DNA from 2 places in the Silvimonas soli genome. Region 2 is predicted to be linked to the other one. Evidence: riboswitches for the same ligand, from Rfam matches in the RefSeq annotation. Region 2 holds a riboswitch; the other holds the start of a gene.
The links. Region 2 has a riboswitch for glycine ahead of gcvT (glycine cleavage system aminomethyltransferase GcvT). Riboswitches for the same ligand answer to the same signal wherever they lie in the genome.

Region 1: another riboswitch for glycine. It lies ahead of N7220_RS17180 (L-serine ammonia-lyase); the one in region 2 lies ahead of gcvT (glycine cleavage system aminomethyltransferase GcvT).

The regions. Positions count from the first base shown of each region.
Region 1 is NZ_CP106736.1:3,753,302-3,762,029, reverse strand. It holds gene recB (exodeoxyribonuclease V subunit beta) at 1-1,979, shown strand, start outside; gene recD (exodeoxyribonuclease V subunit alpha) at 1,976-4,006, shown strand; gene N7220_RS17180 (L-serine ammonia-lyase) at 4,871-6,271, opposite strand; glycine riboswitch at 6,505-6,590, opposite strand; gene N7220_RS17175 (ChbG/HpnK family deacetylase) at 6,794-7,696, shown strand; gene N7220_RS17170 (hypothetical protein) at 7,893-8,240, opposite strand; gene N7220_RS17165 (M20 aminoacylase family protein) at 8,497-8,728, opposite strand, start outside.
Region 2 is NZ_CP106736.1:2,523,834-2,532,561, forward strand. It holds gene gcvP (aminomethyl-transferring glycine dehydrogenase) at 1-2,610, opposite strand, end outside; gene gcvH (glycine cleavage system protein GcvH) at 2,707-3,093, opposite strand; gene gcvT (glycine cleavage system aminomethyltransferase GcvT) at 3,216-4,361, opposite strand; glycine riboswitch at 4,415-4,530, opposite strand; glycine riboswitch at 4,645-4,742, opposite strand; gene N7220_RS11645 (REP-associated tyrosine transposase) at 4,897-5,412, opposite strand; S-adenosyl-L-homocysteine riboswitch at 5,605-5,669, shown strand; gene ahcY (adenosylhomocysteinase) at 5,767-7,197, shown strand; gene N7220_RS11655 (hypothetical protein) at 7,519-7,926, opposite strand; gene N7220_RS11660 (copper homeostasis protein CutC) at 8,177-8,728, opposite strand, start outside.

The sequences.
Region 1 (8,728 bases), 1.2 Mb from region 2:
ATGACCCACAAGCCGGGTTCGCCTCCGCCAACGGCCTGCAACGCCTGCAGCCCGCCGATATCGCCATTCTGGTACGCACCGGCAAAGAAGCCGCCGTTGTCCGCCGCGCCTTGCAAGTGCGCGGCGTGCCCAGCGTTTATCTGTCGGATAAAGACTCGGTATTCGAAAGTGGCGAAGCGGCTGATTTGTTGCGCTGGCTGGCCGCGGTCGCCAATCCGCTGGATGGTCGCAGCGCCCGCGCCGCTTATGCCACGCCCACAGCCGGGTTGTCTCTGGCCGAGTTGTCGCAACTGGCAGTGGACGACATCGCCTGGGAAACCCGCGTTGAAGAACTCAAGGCGCTCAAGCTGACCTGGCAACGCCAAGGTGTGCTGGCCATGTTGCGCCAGACCTTGCATCAGCTGGATTTACCGGCACGATTGTTGGGTGAAATTGGTGGTGAGCGGCGGCTAACCAATCTGCTGCATCTGGCCGAGTTGCTGCAAACCGCCAGCCAGTTGGTAGAAGGCGAACAAGCGTTGATCCGCTGGCTGGCCGAGCAGATTGCCGGGCTGGGCGAAGGCGGCGACGAACGTATTGTGCGGCTGGAAAGCGATGCCGAACTGGTCAAGGTCGTCACCGTGCATAAATCCAAGGGGCTGGAATACCCGCTGGTGTTTCTGCCGTTTGCGTGTACTTTCCGCCAGGTCGACAAGCGCAACCGTACGCTGGTGGAATATGTGGATGATCTGGGCCAGCGCCAGGTAGATTTCTCCTTGGGCGACGAAGCCATGCAGCGCGCAGAAGAAGCCCGCCTGCAAGAAGATCTGCGCCTGTTTTATGTGGCCGTTACCCGCGCCCGCCATGCTTTGTGGCTAGGCACCAGCGCGTTGGTGGTTGGCAATGGCAAGAAATCGCAACTGGATAAAAGCGCGCTGGGCTATCTGATCGCGGGCGGGCAAATGCTGGCAGAGACCGATCTGGCGGCGAAACTGGCGGAACTGAAAGCCGAGTGCGCCGACCTGGCCCTGCAAACTGTGCCCGATACGGATACCGCTTTGCCGCGCACCATCCTGCAACAACGGGCCGAGATTACCGAGTTGCCGCAAGCGCCGCACTATCATGGCCAGTTTGATACGAGCTGGAATATCGCCAGTTTCTCGTCGCTGATTCGTGACCTGCAAAGCTGGCAGCATGTCGCGATCCCGGCAGCAGAAACCGCGCAAGCCGAAACACTGAGCGAAGCGCCGGACGAAGCCCCCGCCACGCAGGTCGACGACGCGCCGTGGCATCGCTTTCCACGTGGCGCACTGCCCGGCACGTTGCTGCACGACCAACTGGAATGGCTGGCCAGTGAAGGCTTTGATCTCGTCTTGAGTGACAACTTTGCCCAACGGCTGGGCCGCCGCTGCGAACGGCTGGGTTGGGCCAATCGCAAAGAGGACGTGATCGCCTGGCTCAAAGAAACCACGCTCACGCCGCTGCTTCCAATTAACGTACCGCTGCTGGAACTGGACCAGATCATGCCGGAAATGGAGTTCTGGTTCCCTAGCGAACAACTGGCCAGCAGCACGGTCGACGCCTTGTGCCGCGAGCATCTGCTAGACCACGCACCACGGCCCAAACTGGCCGAGCGCGAGCTGCATGGCATGGTCAAAGGTTATGCCGATCTGGTGTTCGAACAGGACGGGCGTTACTGGGTGCTCGACTACAAATCCAACGCGCTGGGCGCGGGCGATGCCGACTACCACGCCACTGCGTTGCAACAGGCCATGGCGACGCATCGTTACGACGTGCAGGCGGCGATCTACATGCTGGCACTGCATCGCTTACTGCGTCAGCGGCTTGGGGTGAACTACAACCCGGCGCAACATCTGGGTGGGGCCATTTATCTGTTTCTGCGCGGCATTAAAGGGCCGGAACGCGGTTGTTATGTGGTCCCGCCCAATATCGCCCTGCTGGATGCGCTGGATGCCGCTTTGGGCGAGGTGCACGCATGAGCCGCCACACTGATACCTTGAGTGGTGATCTGTTTGCCGATACGCCAGCCACGCAGCACGCCGCCACGCTCAGCCAGGCCGATTTGCTCCAGCGACTGGATGCCTGGGCGGAACAAGGCTGGCTACGACGGCTGGATGCCGCCTTCGCCCGCTTCTTGAGCGAGCTGGAACCCGCCACCAGCAACATCACCTTGCTGGCTGCCGCGCTCGCCGCGCATATGGAAGGTCGCGGCCATACATGTCTGTTGCTGGATGAGTTGCTTGCCGGCGCCGCCACATTGCTCGGCTGGCCAGCCATTGCACTGGCGGAGATCGATAGCGTGCTGCACGGCCTGCCCGCCAGCCTGGCGCAATGGCAGGCTAGCTTAAACGGCAGCAACCTGGTTGCCCAAGCGTTGGGCGCGGATAACGCACCATTGCTGCTGGTCGGCTGCCGCCTGTATCTGCGCCGCTATTTCGATTACGAACGTCGTGTCGCCAACAGCATTCGCAGCCGCACCCAAAGCCTGGCCGCGGTGGACAGCACGCGCTTGCGCAGTTGGCTGGATCGATTATTTGTTACTCCCGCAGCCGGTCAGCACGAACCCGATTGGCAAAAGGTGGCTTGTGCCGTGGCCACGCGCGGGCAACTGGCGATCATCACTGGCGGGCCTGGTACCGGCAAGACCTACACCGTGGCGCGCCTGCTGGCCCTGTTGTTTGCCACCGCCGACGACGCCGACAAGCTGCGCATCGCGCTGGCCGCGCCCACAGGCAAGGCGGCGGCGCGGCTCAAGCAATCCATCGACAAAGCACTGGACGGTTTGCAGCAAAACCTGGGCGACGAACTGCCGCTTAAAACGCTGGCCGACCGCATGGGTGCCGCCCGTACGCTGCATGGCTTGCTCGGCGCCCGCCCGGATACCCGCAAGCTCAAACATCACGCGGGCAATCCGCTGGATATTGATGTGCTGATCGTCGACGAAGCCTCAATGATCCATCTGGAAATGATGGCGGCGTTACTGGACGCCCTGCCCGCTCACGCCCGCGTCATTTTGTTGGGCGATAAAGATCAACTGGCCTCGGTTGAGGCTGGCGCAGTGATGGGCGATTTGTGCCGCGATGCCGAAGCAGGCCATTACACGACAGACACCGCCACATTCGTAACCGCTGCCACCGGCGAAACCTTGCCCGCGAAATATATCGAGCCCGGCAACGCGCTGGCCCAGCAAACGGTGATGCTGCGCGTCAGCCGCCGCTTTGGCGGGCCGATTGGTCAATTGGCGCTAGCCGTGAACGCGGGCGAGATCACCCAGGCATTGACGACACTGCAGACGCCCGTCGGGCCGGACCTGCAATGGCTCAATCGCGCCCATCCTCAGGATATTGTCGCGCTGGCACTGTGCGGCCGCGAAGGTGCACCCGGTGGCTATCGCAGTTATCTGGAGCTCGTTGCATCACCGCAATTGAGCGACGCCGCTAGTCACGATGTCTGGGTCAAACAAGTGCTCACGGCGTTTGATCGCTTCCGCATCCTGTGCGCTTTACGCGACGGCGATTGGGGCGTTGCCGGGTTGAATCGCACCATTGAACAGGCGCTGGCAGAAGAAAAGCTACTGCGCAAAACCGGTGAATGGTACGCCGGCCGTCCGGTGATGGTGACCCGCAATGACTACAGCACCAACGTCTTCAACGGCGACATCGGCATCGCCCTGCCGCCACCCGCCGGCCAAAGTGCGCTGCGCGTGTATTTTCTGGATGGCGACACCGTGCGCTCAGTCCTCGCCAGCCGCTTGGCAGATGTCGAGACCGCATTTGCCATGACCGTACACAAATCGCAGGGCTCCGAATTTGAACACACCGTGCTGGTACTACCCGTCGACGGTGGCCAGATCCTGACCCGCGAGCTGGTCTACACCGGCATCACCCGCGCCCGCGAGCGCTTTACGTTGGTAACACCGGGGCAGCAGGCATTTGAAACCGCTGTTGCCCGCAAGACAAAACGGGCGAGTGGGTTGGCACAGGCGTTGGTGGGTGGGGAGATGTGATGCCCAGAGCGTCAGTGCCTTCGGCCCGGTGGTGAAAGGTGAATTGAAAAGCACATCGTTTGTTTGCGAATTGCTTCTGTTTATGTTCTTTCGCAGTTGTAAATCGCCATTGCACTGAATTCCTGCCAAGGGAGCGATGGCGAACGTAGCCGCTGGATTCCCGCCAAGGGGGCCGCCCAGGCCGGGAATGACGAGGTAGTATTGATGCCGAAGGTATCTGCTGTTGCTCTTAGCTCCCCTCTTTTGGAAGAGGGGCGGGGGGAGATGGCTGCAATATGGAGTTCACCACCGCTGCCAAATCCACCCAAAACCCAATCTCCCCTAACCCCTCTTTGGAAAAGAGGGGCATCGCATCGCCGTTACTTCCAGGCTCATCATCCATGCTCACCACGCCGACCGAGAGCCGGAGACCCAGGCTCCGGGCCGACCGAGGGCACGCAGGGTGCGCGTAGACCATCTTGGCAAACAGACGGTTCTTCCCCCTGCAACCGCATTCGAAGCATTTTGCATCGTTGTGGGGGTGCCCCCGATGGGCACGGCTTTTGACTTTGGGCCCCGCCGACGCTCGCGCCCGGGTCGCCTTTTGCTATCCCGCTCTACGGGACTTTGGGTTACCTTTCTTTGGCGACGCAAGTTGCACGATTAGTGTCTTTTGCATATGAAACGTGCCCCCGATCACCACCGGGTATCAAACGCTTTTCACTCGCGCCGTAGGCACAAACAAAACAAGCTTTTGAAGCTGAAACCCAATCCGCAACGGCGGGTTGCACCCGCCTTACAAAAACGCGTCTCATCGCAACTGCTGCCACGGTGGATAATCGCCCCGCGCCAAATCCCCTTCCAAATCGCCAGCCAAAAACAACCTCAACACTCCACCACATTCACCGGCACCTCAACAATATTGATCGCCAACCCACCTCTCGCCGTTTCCTTGTACTTGGTATTCATATCCCGCCCGGTATCGCGCATGGTGCGGATCACCCGATCCAGCGAAATAAAGTGACTGCCATCTCCCCGCAATGCCATCCGTGCCGCGTTAATGGCTTTGATTGACGCCATGGCGTTGCGCTCAATGCATGGCACCTGCACCAGTCCGCCCACCGGGTCGCAAGTCAGTCCCAAGTTGTGTTCCATACCAATCTCGGCGGCGTTTTCAACCTGCTGCGGCGTACCTCCCAGCACTTCAGCCAAAGCGCCAGCGGCCATAGAACAGGCAGAACCCACCTCACCCTGACAACCCACTTCGGCCCCGGAAATGGACGCATTCAGCTTGAACAAAATGCCAATCGCTCCCGCCGTCAGCATAAAACGCACGATGCCATCTTCATTCGCGCCGGGCACAAAGCGTATGTAGTAATGCATGACTGCGGGGATGATGCCGGCGGCGCCGTTGGTGGGGGCCGTTACCACCCGGCCACCGGCGGCGTTTTCTTCATTCACCGCCAGCGCGTACAGGTTGACCCAATCCATAACCGTAAGTGGGTCGCGCAGACCAGCCTCAGGCGTGGCCAGCAGTTTGCGTTGCAGTTCGGCGGCGCGGCGTTTCACTTTCATGCCTCCGGGCAGGATGCCTTCGCGCTCGCAGCCACGGCGCACACAGGCTTGCATGACTTGCCAGATATTCAGCAAGTCGTGGCGCACGGTGGCCTCGTCGCGCCAGGTGAGTTCGTTTTCCAGCATGATCTGGCTGATCGACTTTTGCTCCGATTCGCACAGTGCCAGCAACTCGGCGGCAGTGGCAAAACGGTGGCGCATGTGGGTTACGTCAGGTGGCGCAAAACCGGCATCAATGGCCGCTTCATCAACTACAAAACCACCACCCACCGAAAAATACGCGCGCCGCGACAACACCTGCCCAGCGACGTCGGAAGCTTCGAAGATCATGCCGTTTGGATGAAATGGCAGTGTTTTGCGCTTGTGCAGCGTCAGATGCTCGGGTTCGCGAAAAGCCACCGCGTGCGTGCCCAACACCAGCAGTTGCTGGCTGCTGCGAATCGCCGCTACCTGCGCGGCGACCTGATCGACATCCACTGTATCCGGCTCGGCGCCGCTCAAGCCCAGTAGCACGGCAATATCCGAACCGTGACCTTTGCCGGTTGCGCCGAGTGAGCCGAACAGTTCGGCGCGCACGCTAGTCACCTGGTCGAGCAAACTATCTTTGGCCAGCCGCAGGGCAAATTGCCGGGCGGCGCGCATGGGGCCAACCGTGTGTGAACTGGATGGGCCGATGCCCACTTTGAAGAGGTCGAACACGCTGATTGCCATAAGCACCTTCTCTGACTGGCCGGGCTAATCGTCAGGCCAGCGTACTGTGCTGAATCGGGCGGCGGGAGCGGTGGGATTGTGGCGCGCAAAGCGCAATGGCACCAAAGCAAGAGCCCATCCGTATCCAGCCGGATGTTGCCCCCTCTGTCCTTGGTGCCTGAGAGATTGCGGCACCCGCTATGGGCGCCTTGCTTCCTTCGGCGGGGTCATGCGACCCACTCTCCAGAGAGCCCTATGGCAGCACAGTTCTTTTGCCTGAGAGTTTTCAGGGCGATACCCCTTCGGCGCCACCAGCGGTGGTCTCTCCTGCGCAGCTGTCAGAGCTGAGGGCAATGTAGAGAGATGGCAATGGCATGTCAATCAGGGTTCTACGCCATGATCGGTCGCTGCGACATTCGCGCCAACTGCCTTGGCAGGAACAGAGTTTGCCGACATTGCGCGCTTGCATGGCGGTAACGTCAGCGATCAAAGCGCCAGGCCTATACTGGCTCGGCCCATCCAAACCAGAAACAGGAAAGCACCATGCCTACCTTGCAAGAACGCCTCGGTTTTCAAGCCAGTGATCGTCTATTGGTTACGCACGCGGACGATATCGGCATGTGCCAGGCTACCGTCAGCGCATGGCGCTCGCTGGTAGAGATCGGCACCCTGACTTCCGCCTCGACCATGGTGCCTTGTAGCTGGTTTCCATATGCGGCCCGCACGGCCAAAGAGCTGGGTGCAGCCGCTGATCTGGGCGTGCATCTGACGCTCAATTGCGAGTGGACTGACTATCGCTGGAGTGCGCTCACCACCAGCGATCCAGCCAGTGGCTTGCTGGATGCTCACGGTTATCTGCATTCGCTGGCGCGCCCGACCCACCAGTCGGCCAACGTAGATGCCGCACGCAAAGAACTGACCGCGCAAATCGAGCGTGCCGCCGCTTTCGGGATCGATATCACGCATGTGGATAGCCACATGCTGACGTTGTATCACCCCAAACTGATGCCGATCTACCTGGAACTAGCCGCCCAAAATGGCGTGCCACCGCTGATTGCAGATATCGATGCCGGGCAGGTTGCCCAGATGTGCGTGATTCCGCTGGAAGAAGCGGCAGAGGTGGTCGCTCAATACCGGGCGGCGGCAGGCAAAGTTGTGTTGGTCGCCAGCGTGATGGGCTTGCCGTTCAACAAGCAGCTTGAGCATTCAGAACGACTGGCATTTGCCTGCGACTGGCTCGATAGCCGTGGCGCAGGCGTGCACGTGCTGGTTTGCCATCCCGCCGACGATACGCCAGAGCTGCGCACCATTGCCGCCCGGGACTTCCGCACCCGTCTGGCGGATCGCGAGCTACTGGGCAGTGCGGCATTGCGTAGCGCCATTGACGAACGCGGTTTCAAGCTGATTGGCATGCGTGCCCTGCGTGAAGCACTGTCGGCTGATTGAACTCAGTCGGCATGCCCAAGCGCAAAAAAAAGACCGCAGCGAGGGTCAGCAACCCGCTTGCGGCCTGAGGCGTCACACTACAACACCAGTTCCCAGGGAAGTACGCAACGTGCGGCCAACAGTACGCACGGTCCAACAAAAAATCGGGTAAGTCGTTTGTCCTGACATTGACTCAAACAAAAGCCGAGTCACAAAGTTACTGCACGCCACAACCCGAAGGTGGCACGCCTTGCGGTGCGGAGCCGTCACGCGGGGGCGGGCGATGGCCCTCTTTACCACCCGGCGGCGGACCATCCGGAGGGCCGTCGCCATTGTCGCCATCCATCCCGGGTGGCGGCCGTCGATGTTGCTTGTGCCCATTACCACTGCCTTGCTCACCGGCCTGCCCCGGTGGTGCGCTGCACTGGCCAGCCGGTGCCGAAGCGCTCAAGTCTGTGTCCAGCAAAGAAGGTGGCGGTACACCGTCAGCCGCCCACGCCATCAGGGCCAAGCCAGAAAAAACCACCGCCAAAGCCAGCGCGGGTATGCGTTGTTTGTTCCCCATAAACCACTACTCCTGCGCAGTGTCTGTCACCCAAATGGTGAAGAGGCGCTGACAATAGCATGGTGGTTTAGCGGTAAATGAATGGCTGTGTATTGGTGTTTGTAGCAGCGGGCGACCTTTGTAGCCGCCGGTTTCAGGGCATGCTGCGGATACCTTGAGCTACAAATTTCCTGCCGATCCCCACGGTTGCGTCGTCCAAAAAACAAAACCCCGGTGGGCCGGGGTTTTGTCATCAGAAACAGATAAACACAACGTTTTACTTCAGGTAAGCCTCGGCCAGCGCCGCCCACATGGTCGCGCCAGGGGTCAGGCACCCATCGTTAAAGTCATACCCCGGATTGTGGATCATGCACGACCCGGCGCCATCGCCGTTCCCGATAAAGAAATAACAGCCATTGGGGTTGGCTTCGAGCATATAGGCAAAGTCTTCGCTGCCCATCAATGGCCGGGCACCGTAATGCGCGGCCTCGTCGCCAAATACGCTGGCG
Region 2 (8,728 bases):
GATCATGGCGTCGATGAAGCGATCGAGTTCGGCTTTGGATTCGGATTCGGTTGGCTCAATCATTAACGTGCCCGCAACCGGGAAGCTCATGGTCGGGGCGTGGAAGCCGTAATCCATCAGGCGCTTGGCGATATCGACTTCAGTCACGCCGGATGCAGCTTTGAGCGGGCGCAGATCAATAATGCACTCGTGCGCGACGCGGCCTTTGCTGCCGGTGTACAGCACCGGGTAATGCTCGGCCAGGCGGGTGGCGATGTAGTTGGCGTTCAGCAGCGCGGCTTCGGTGGCAAGGCGCAGACCTTCCGCTCCCATCATCGTCACGTACATCCAGCTGATCGGCAGAATACTGGCGCTACCAAATGGCGCGGCGGATACCGCGCTCATGCCGCTCTGCGCGCCCGGTACCGGCGTGACCACATGGCTGGCCATGAACGGCGCCAGATGCGCTTTCAGGCCAATTGGACCCATGCCCGGACCGCCGCCGCCGTGCGGAATGCAGAACGTTTTGTGCAGATTCATGTGCGATACGTCGGCACCGATATCAGCCGGGCGACACAGCCCGACCTGCGCGTTCAGGTTGGCGCCATCCATGTAAACCTGACCGCCGTGACTGTGCACCAGATCGCAAATCTCTTTCACGGCTTCTTCAAACACGCCATGGGTGGACGGATAAGTGAGCATCAGCGCGGCCAGATCAGCTGCGTGCTCTTCGGTCTTGGCTTTCAGATCGGGGATATCGATATTGCCGTTGTCATCACACGCCACCACCACCACGCGCATGCTCATCATCTGGGCGGTGGCGGGATTGGTGCCGTGGGCGGAACGTGGGATGAGGCACACATCACGCTTCTGGTCGCCACGGCTGTCGTGATAGCGGCGAATTGCCAGCAGACCGGCGTATTCGCCCTGCGCGCCGGAATTCGGCTGCATGGAGATCGCATCAAAACCGGTGATGGCTTTGAGTTGTTCGGCCAAGCCGTCGATCATTTCCAGATAACCCGTGGTTTGATCGACCGGCGCAAACGGATGCAGCTCGGCAAATTCCGGCCAGGTGACCGGGATCATTTCGCTAGTGGCGTTCAGCTTCATGGTGCAAGAGCCGAGCGAAATCATCGAGTGATTCAGCGCCAGGTCTTTGTTTTCCAGCTTCTTCAAATAGCGCAGCATTTCGTGCTCGCTATGGTGGGTGTTGAAGACCGGATGCGTGAGGATGGCCGATTCACGTTTCAGCCCAGCCGGAATGAAGTCGGCACTGACGGCCTTATCCAGATCAGCCAGATCAAACACTTTGCCGGTGAACAGGCCAAGCAGCGTTTCCAGATCGCGCTCGGTGGCTTTTTCGTGGAATGCCACGCCTAGCACGCCGTTGCCAGCGCGTCGCAGATTGATGCCAGCGCCCAATGCTGCGTGATAAACGGAGTCGGCCTTGCTGCCCAGATCGACTTGCACGGTGTCATAGAACTTGTTGAACACCAACTTGCCGCCACTTTGCTGCACACCGGTGGCGAACAGCGCGGCCAGGCGATGGATGCGCGCGGCGATGCGTTTGATGCCCGCTGGGCCGTGGTACACCGCATACATGCCGGCGATATTGGCCAGCAGCACTTGCGAGGTACAGATATTGGAATTGGCTTTCTCGCGGCGGATATGTTGCTCGCGGGTTTGCAGCGCCATGCGCAGTGCCGGTTTGCCAGCGGCATCGACCGACACGCCAATGATGCGGCCTGGTGCCGAGCGTTTCATTTCATCTTTGAACGCAAAATACGCGGCGTGCGGACCACCAAAGCCCATAGGCACGCCAAAGCGCTGGGTGTTGCCAATCGCGACATCGGCGCCCATTTCGCCCGGGGATTTAAGCAGCACCATCGCCATCATGTCGGCAGCGACAATCGCCACGGCACCCTTGGCCTTGGCGGCGGCAATGTAACCGGTCAGATCGACCAGTTCACCGTTTTCGCCCGGGTACTGGAACAGCACGCCAAAGTATTCATTGGCACCGGCTGCTTCGGCATGACCCACCACCAGTTCAAAGCCAAAATGATCGGCGCGGGTTTTCAGCACATCCAGCGTTTGTGGCAGCACACGCTCATCCACAAAAAACTGGTTGGCTTTTGCTTTGGATACGCGGCGTGCCATGGCCATGGCTTCAGCAGCAGCGGTGGCTTCATCCAGCAACGAAGCATTGGCCAATTCCAGACCAGTCAGGTCGATGACCATTTGCTGGTAGTTCAGCAATGCTTCCAGTCGGCCTTGGGCGATTTCGGCCTGATACGGTGTATAGGCGGTGTACCAGCCGGGGTTTTCCAGTACGTTGCGCAAAATGACGTTAGGCAGGCGTGTGGGGTGATAACCGAGCCCGATATACGATTTATTGACGCGGTTCTTGCCGGCAATTTCCTTCAGGCGGATCAGCGCCTCAGTTTCGGAAATCGCATCCGGCAAGGCCAGCTTCTGGTTGAAACGGATACCGGCAGGCACGGTTTGGTCAACCAGTTCTGCGCTGGATTTCAGACCCAGCGTGGCGAGCATGGCGGTAGCGTCGGCTTCATCAATACCGATGTGACGGTTGATGAAATCGTCGTGGTTAAACAATTCTGAGAGCGTCGTCATTTAGGGCAAATCCAGGCAAGCTGCGGCAAGTGGGCAAGGGCAAATGGGTGAAACATGTAGGGCGGGCGGCGGCGGGTTACACCCGCCCTACAGGTATTACGCGCCGAGTTCGCGGGCGTAGTCTTCGGCGGACAACATGCCGTCCAGATCGGCGGCATCGGCCGGCTTGAGGCGGAAGAACCAGCCGCCGGAGTACGGCTCGGTATTGGCGATTTCCGGGCCTGCTTCCAGTTCGGTATTGATGGCGACCACTTCACCGGCAATCGGTGCGTACACGTCAGACGCGGCTTTTACGGATTCAACCACACCAGCTTGTTCTTCTTTAGCCAGCGTCGTGCCTACTTTTGGCAACTCCACAAACACCAGATCGCCCAGCAATTCTTGCGCGTGGTGGGTAATGCCCACAGTGACGGTGCCATCGGCTTCCAGGCGCATCCACTCGTGGCTGGCGGCGTATTTCAGTTCTGCAGGGATATCCAGCATGATGGTTCTCTCTCGATTCAAATGGGTTTAAATGCTTGTTACTGCTTCAGAAAAATTCAGAACCAGTAAATCCGGATTACAAGTGGGCGAGCCGTTGCCCACGGCTCGCCACGCAGATTGATTTAGTCAAAGACCTTCTTGCCCAGGCGCACAAATGGCAGCTTGACCACGCGCACAGGCGTCAGTGTGCCACGCAGATCCACCTCTGCGGTGCTGCCGACTGCGGCAGGTACGCGGGCGATGGCAATTGAGTGTTTGAGCGTGGGCGAGAAGGTGCCGCTGGTGATGACGCCTTCGCCAGCGCCTGCAACCACCACTCGCATGCCTTCACGCAGCACGCCGCGGCCTTCCAGCACCAGGCCGACTTGTTTCATGGCAACCCCAGCGGCTTTTTCAGCTTCCAGCGCGGCGCGGCCAATAAAGTCACGACTGGCGGGTTCCCAGGCGATAGTCCAGCCCATACCGGCTTGCAGCGGGCTGATGGTTTCATCCATGTCGTGGCCGTACAGGTTCATGCCTGCTTCCAGCCGCAGCGTGTCGCGTGCACCCAGACCACACGGCGCGACACCGGCAGCGATCAGTTGCGAGAAAAATGCCGGAGCTTCGGTGGCTGGAATCATTATTTCCAGGCCGTCTTCACCGGTATAGCCGGTACGGGCCACAAACCATTCGCCCATCGCTACACCCTGGAATACCTTGAGCGCGCGGATCGCATCTGCCCATTGCGGCTTGACGCTACAGACCTTGTTGATGGCGTTGGGGCCTTGCACCGCCAGCATTGCCAGATCATCACGCACGGTCAGGATGACCTCGCGGCCTTCGCTCGTTTTGCGCAGCCACGCCAGGTCTTTCTCACGTGTACCGGCGTTGACCACCATGCGATAACCATCTTCGGCCAGATAGACGATCAGATCGTCGATCACCGTGCCTTCAGGCGTCAGCAAGCCCGAATACAACGCCTTGCCCATGTAACCGAGCTTGGCCACATCGTTAGCCAGAATGCCTTGCAACCAGGACTTGGCATCGCCACCGGTGATATCGAGCACCACCATGTGCGAAACATCGAACATGCCTGCATCGGCGCGCACGATTTCGTGTTCTTTGAGTTGGGAGCCGTAATGAATCGGCATGGACCAGCCCGCGAAGTCGACAATCTTCGCGCCAGCGTCGAGGTGGGATTGGTACAGCGGTGTACCCCTCGGGGGTACCCCCACAGTGGCGCTGGATGTGCTTGAGTCGGGTTGCAGCGGGGTGCGTGGAGCGGTCATCGGGATTTCCTGGGCGTGTGGATTGCAAATACGTACACCGTATCTGCGGCTTACCACACCCCTCTGTCCCGGCACCTGAGATTTTCAGGCGATGGCGTATGCACGCACTGTCGCCCTTAGCCCCTTCGGTGTGCGCGCAACAACCGCGCCGCTCTCCAGAGTTTTTCCAGCCCGCCACTGAATAAAAAGGTGATGGCTGCGTTGCCCGGCCTTGCCGTACAGCAAAGTACTGTCTGCGGCCTGGCGTCTTGCCCTAACCCTTTTCTTCAGCGGCCTTTGCGGCCGATGTCATACAGTCCTTTTGCCTGAGCGATTGCGGGTGCGCTTGCGCCTTCGGCGGCTTCATCCATTGCGGACAAAACACTCTCCTGCATGACGGGCGGATTATGCGCAGCCCACGCCCGCTTGGCAACTGCCGTTCATGCGGGTCAAGGGGAATATGTCATGGAGGTGGCGGGTTGCACCCGCCCTACTAAGGCGCTGCGAATATGAAGTAGGGCGGGTGTAACCCGCCGGTTGATGAATGGCAATGGTTTTATGCAATACACCAATCCGCAGAATAGACGCCTTGCTGCATATATCTGTGAAACGAAGACCACGGCCAGTCTAAGATGCGGGTGATCAATCCATGCTTCATCGGGTTCCAGTGCAGGTAATCCAGATAGCTCTTGAATTCTTGTTCATTGGCGATCGCGTGTTCCCAGAAGCGATGCTGCCAAAGTGTGCTGTGGCCCTTTGTCCTTCGGCGTGGATTGAGTAAATCGTGTTGCAGATAGCTTTCTGCACACGCTACGCTAACATCACGTTTTATCTTCTTCCAGCGAGTGGAAAAGTCGGCATCCCCATCAGGTAACGTCCAGATGCAGTGCAGGTGATCTGGCAAAAGTACCCAGCCATCGATACGAAATGGCCGTGTTCTGCGTGTTTCAACAATGGCAACGTGCAATGCCTTGCGAACATCCGCGTTGGTCAAAATGGGCCGCCGCTGTTCTGTGACTACAGTAAAGAAGTAGGTGCCTCCGGGGATTTGAGTTCGCAGGTAGTTGGACATATCTGAACGGTCGGCCTATGTGAAGTGTCGAGCCTATGCGTGGATTTCTAATCTGGATTTGATGTAGTTCATGGAGCTAGCGTGGCAATCGTGGCGGGTTGCACCCGCCCTACGGTGATGTAGCCAGCTTGCGATTCCCGTTCAGCATGCTGTCGCATGCGCAACGAGTGAGTTTTGCTATAATCCGCCCACTTCCGGGGAGCGCTGCGAGATGTGTTCTCATCCCAGGCCCGGAGTTTCAACGGCGCTCACCTGATGAACAACCGTGCCGGACACGGGCTCAAACTTGCCATGCAGGTTTTCAGGTGATGTTTCACCCCGCCCCGAACCGGCCACAACGTAAAGGACGTTCACATGAACGCTGTGGCTGATACCAAATTTACCGATTTCCACGTTGCCGATCTCTCGCTGGCGAGCTGGGGCCGCAAGGAAATCCGCATTGCCGAAACTGAAATGCCAGGCCTGATGGCCGTACGTGAACAAGGTGCCAGCACGCTGCCACTGAAGGGCGCGCGCATTGCCGGTTCGCTGCACATGACCATCCAGACCGCCGTGCTGATCGAAACCCTGCAAGCGCTGGGTGCTGAAGTGCGTTGGGCGTCGTGCAATATTTTCTCGACGCAAGACCACGCCGCTGCCGGTATCGCCGCCAATGGCCACAACGGCAAGGGCACGCCAGTGTTCGCGTTCAAGGGCGAATCGCTGGAAGAATACTGGCAGTTCACCCATCAAATCTTTGAATGGCCCAATGGCGAATTTGCCAACCTGATTCTGGATGACGGCGGCGATGCAACCCTGCTGCTGCATCTGGGCGCACGTGCTGAAACTGATTTGTCGGTCGTGGCTAACCCGACCAACGAAGAAGAAGAAGTGCTGTACGCCGCGATCAAGGCGCAAGTAGCTAAAGATCCGAAGTGGTATTCGACTCGCCTGAAGCACATTACCGGCGTGACCGAAGAAACCACCACCGGCGTGCATCGTTTGTATCAGATGCACGAACAAGGCAAGCTGGCTTTCCCGGCCATCAACGTCAATGACTCGGTCACCAAGTCCAAGTTCGACAATCTGTACGGCTGCCGCGAATCGCTGGTGGATGGCATCAAGCGCGCTACCGACGTGATGATCGCCGGTAAAGTGGCTGTGGTGCTGGGTTATGGCGATGTGGGCAAGGGTTGCGCGCAATCGTTGCGTGGCCTGGGCGCCACTGTTTGGGTTACCGAAATCGACCCGATCTGCGCACTGCAAGCGGCCATGGAAGGCTATCGCGTGGTGACCATGGATGATGTCGCATCGCAAGGCGATATCTTCGTGACCACCACCGGTAACGTGTCGGTGATTACGCATGAACACATGAAGGCCATGCGTAACAACGCCATCGTTTGCAATATCGGTCACTTTGACAGCGAAATCGAAGTTGCCAGCCTGCGTCAGTACGAGTGGGAAAACATCAAGCCGCAAGTCGACCACATCATCTTCCCGGACGGCAAACGCATCATCTTGCTGGCTGAAGGTCGTCTGGTGAACCTGGGTTGCGCCACTGGCCACCCATCGTTTGTGATGTCCAATTCGTTTGCCAACCAGGTGCTGGCGCAAATCGAACTGTTCACCAAGCTGGATCAATACCCGGTGGGCGTGTACGTGTTGCCAAAACACCTGGACGAAATGGTCGCACGCCTGCATCTGCAGAAGATCGGCGTGAAGTTGACCACGCTGACCGACCAGCAAGCTGCGTACATCAGCGTGCCCAAGGATGGTCCGTACAAGGCTGCGCACTACCGGTATTGATTTGCCTTGAAGGCGTTTCGCCAAAGCGCACACCAACCGGCCTCCATCAGGGGGCCGGTTTTTTTGTCTGCCAAACAGGCGGCTAACTGGTGTGGCAGCGACAAAAACATGGGTAAAGGAGCAAGGTGCGGTAACGCTCTATCTGCAAGTGTTTGCGTTCAACGAAACCGCCATCCGCTTTTACAACAAGACGGGTTTTCGACCCAATCGGTTTACATGAACACACCACTCTGATCGCGCTGACAGCAAATAGCTGGCTGGCGGTGCCAAAACAAAAAGCCCCATCAATTGGATGGGGCTTTTTACCGAACGCTGTGTTGATCAAGCGTTGTGGTGGGCGTGGTGCTTGTGATGATGATGCTTGGCTTGGGCTTTTTGTGCAGCCGATGCCTTGGTGCTCTTGTGTGCTGCAGAAGAAGCGCCGCTGGCCTTGTGGTGTTTAGCCTGAGCCTTTTGCGCTACGGAAGCCGCTGGTGCCTTGGCCTTGTGGGCGCTGGATGCGCTGCTGGCCTTGTGGTGTTTGGCTTGAGCCTTTTGAGCTACCGACGAAGCAGCAGAAGCTGTGGTCTTCTTGGTGCTGTGCTTTTTAGTCGAAGCTTTGTGATGGTGAGCGGTAGTGGAAGCCGCTGCCGGTGCAGTCTTGGCGGCAGGTGCGCTGGCATCCGCTGCGAAGACCGGGGTAGCAAACAGGAAACCAGCAGCAGTTGCGATAGCGATCAGGGCTTTCATGGTGTTTCTCCAAAGTAATCTTGTGTGGGGATACTGGGCGGGTTGTTGTCTGGCCCGTCCACAACTGCAGGATTACATGCGCCGCACCGCTTGTATGTGAGTGTGTGTGTCGCAGGAGAAACAAATGGTACTAACGTCAACCGGATTGCAAACCGCCCGTTTGCTTAATTTTGAGAAGTAGTTTCGAGAACAACTTCCAGTAATACATCAAGCATGGCGGGCGGGTTTTGAGCGTGGGTGCAAAGCCGGTTTATCCGGCCAGCGCGCCACGGGCATTGGCGAGGATTTCCTGCACCAGCAGGGCCGATGTCTCGACGATGGCGTATTCATCCTGCCCTGGCGCACCCATCTTCACGTGCTCATTGCGATAACGCATGCCGCTGGGAAAGGGCGCCCGGCCTGAAGTGTGAAACTCGCTGCAGCCGGTAGCGCGCACCAGATCGGCAATATTGTTCACGCGCACACCAGCACCGGGCATGATCACCAGCTTGTTACCGGCGACTTCGCGCAATTGCCGGAGCATTTCTGCGCCTTCTGGCGCGCTGGGGGCCTGGCCGGAGGTGAGCAAGCGGTTGCAACCAGTGCTGATGATGTCCTGCAATGCCTTGAGCGGATCTTTGGCAACATCAAAAGCGCGGTGGAAAGTCACTTGCATCGGCATGGCCAATTCGACCAACTGCTTGGTGCGGGCCACATCGATATCGCCATCGGCGGTCAAAAGGCCAATCACCACGCCATCCACCCCCAGTTTTTTGCAGGCGAGAATATCGCGGCGCATCACTTCAAATTCGATATCCGAATA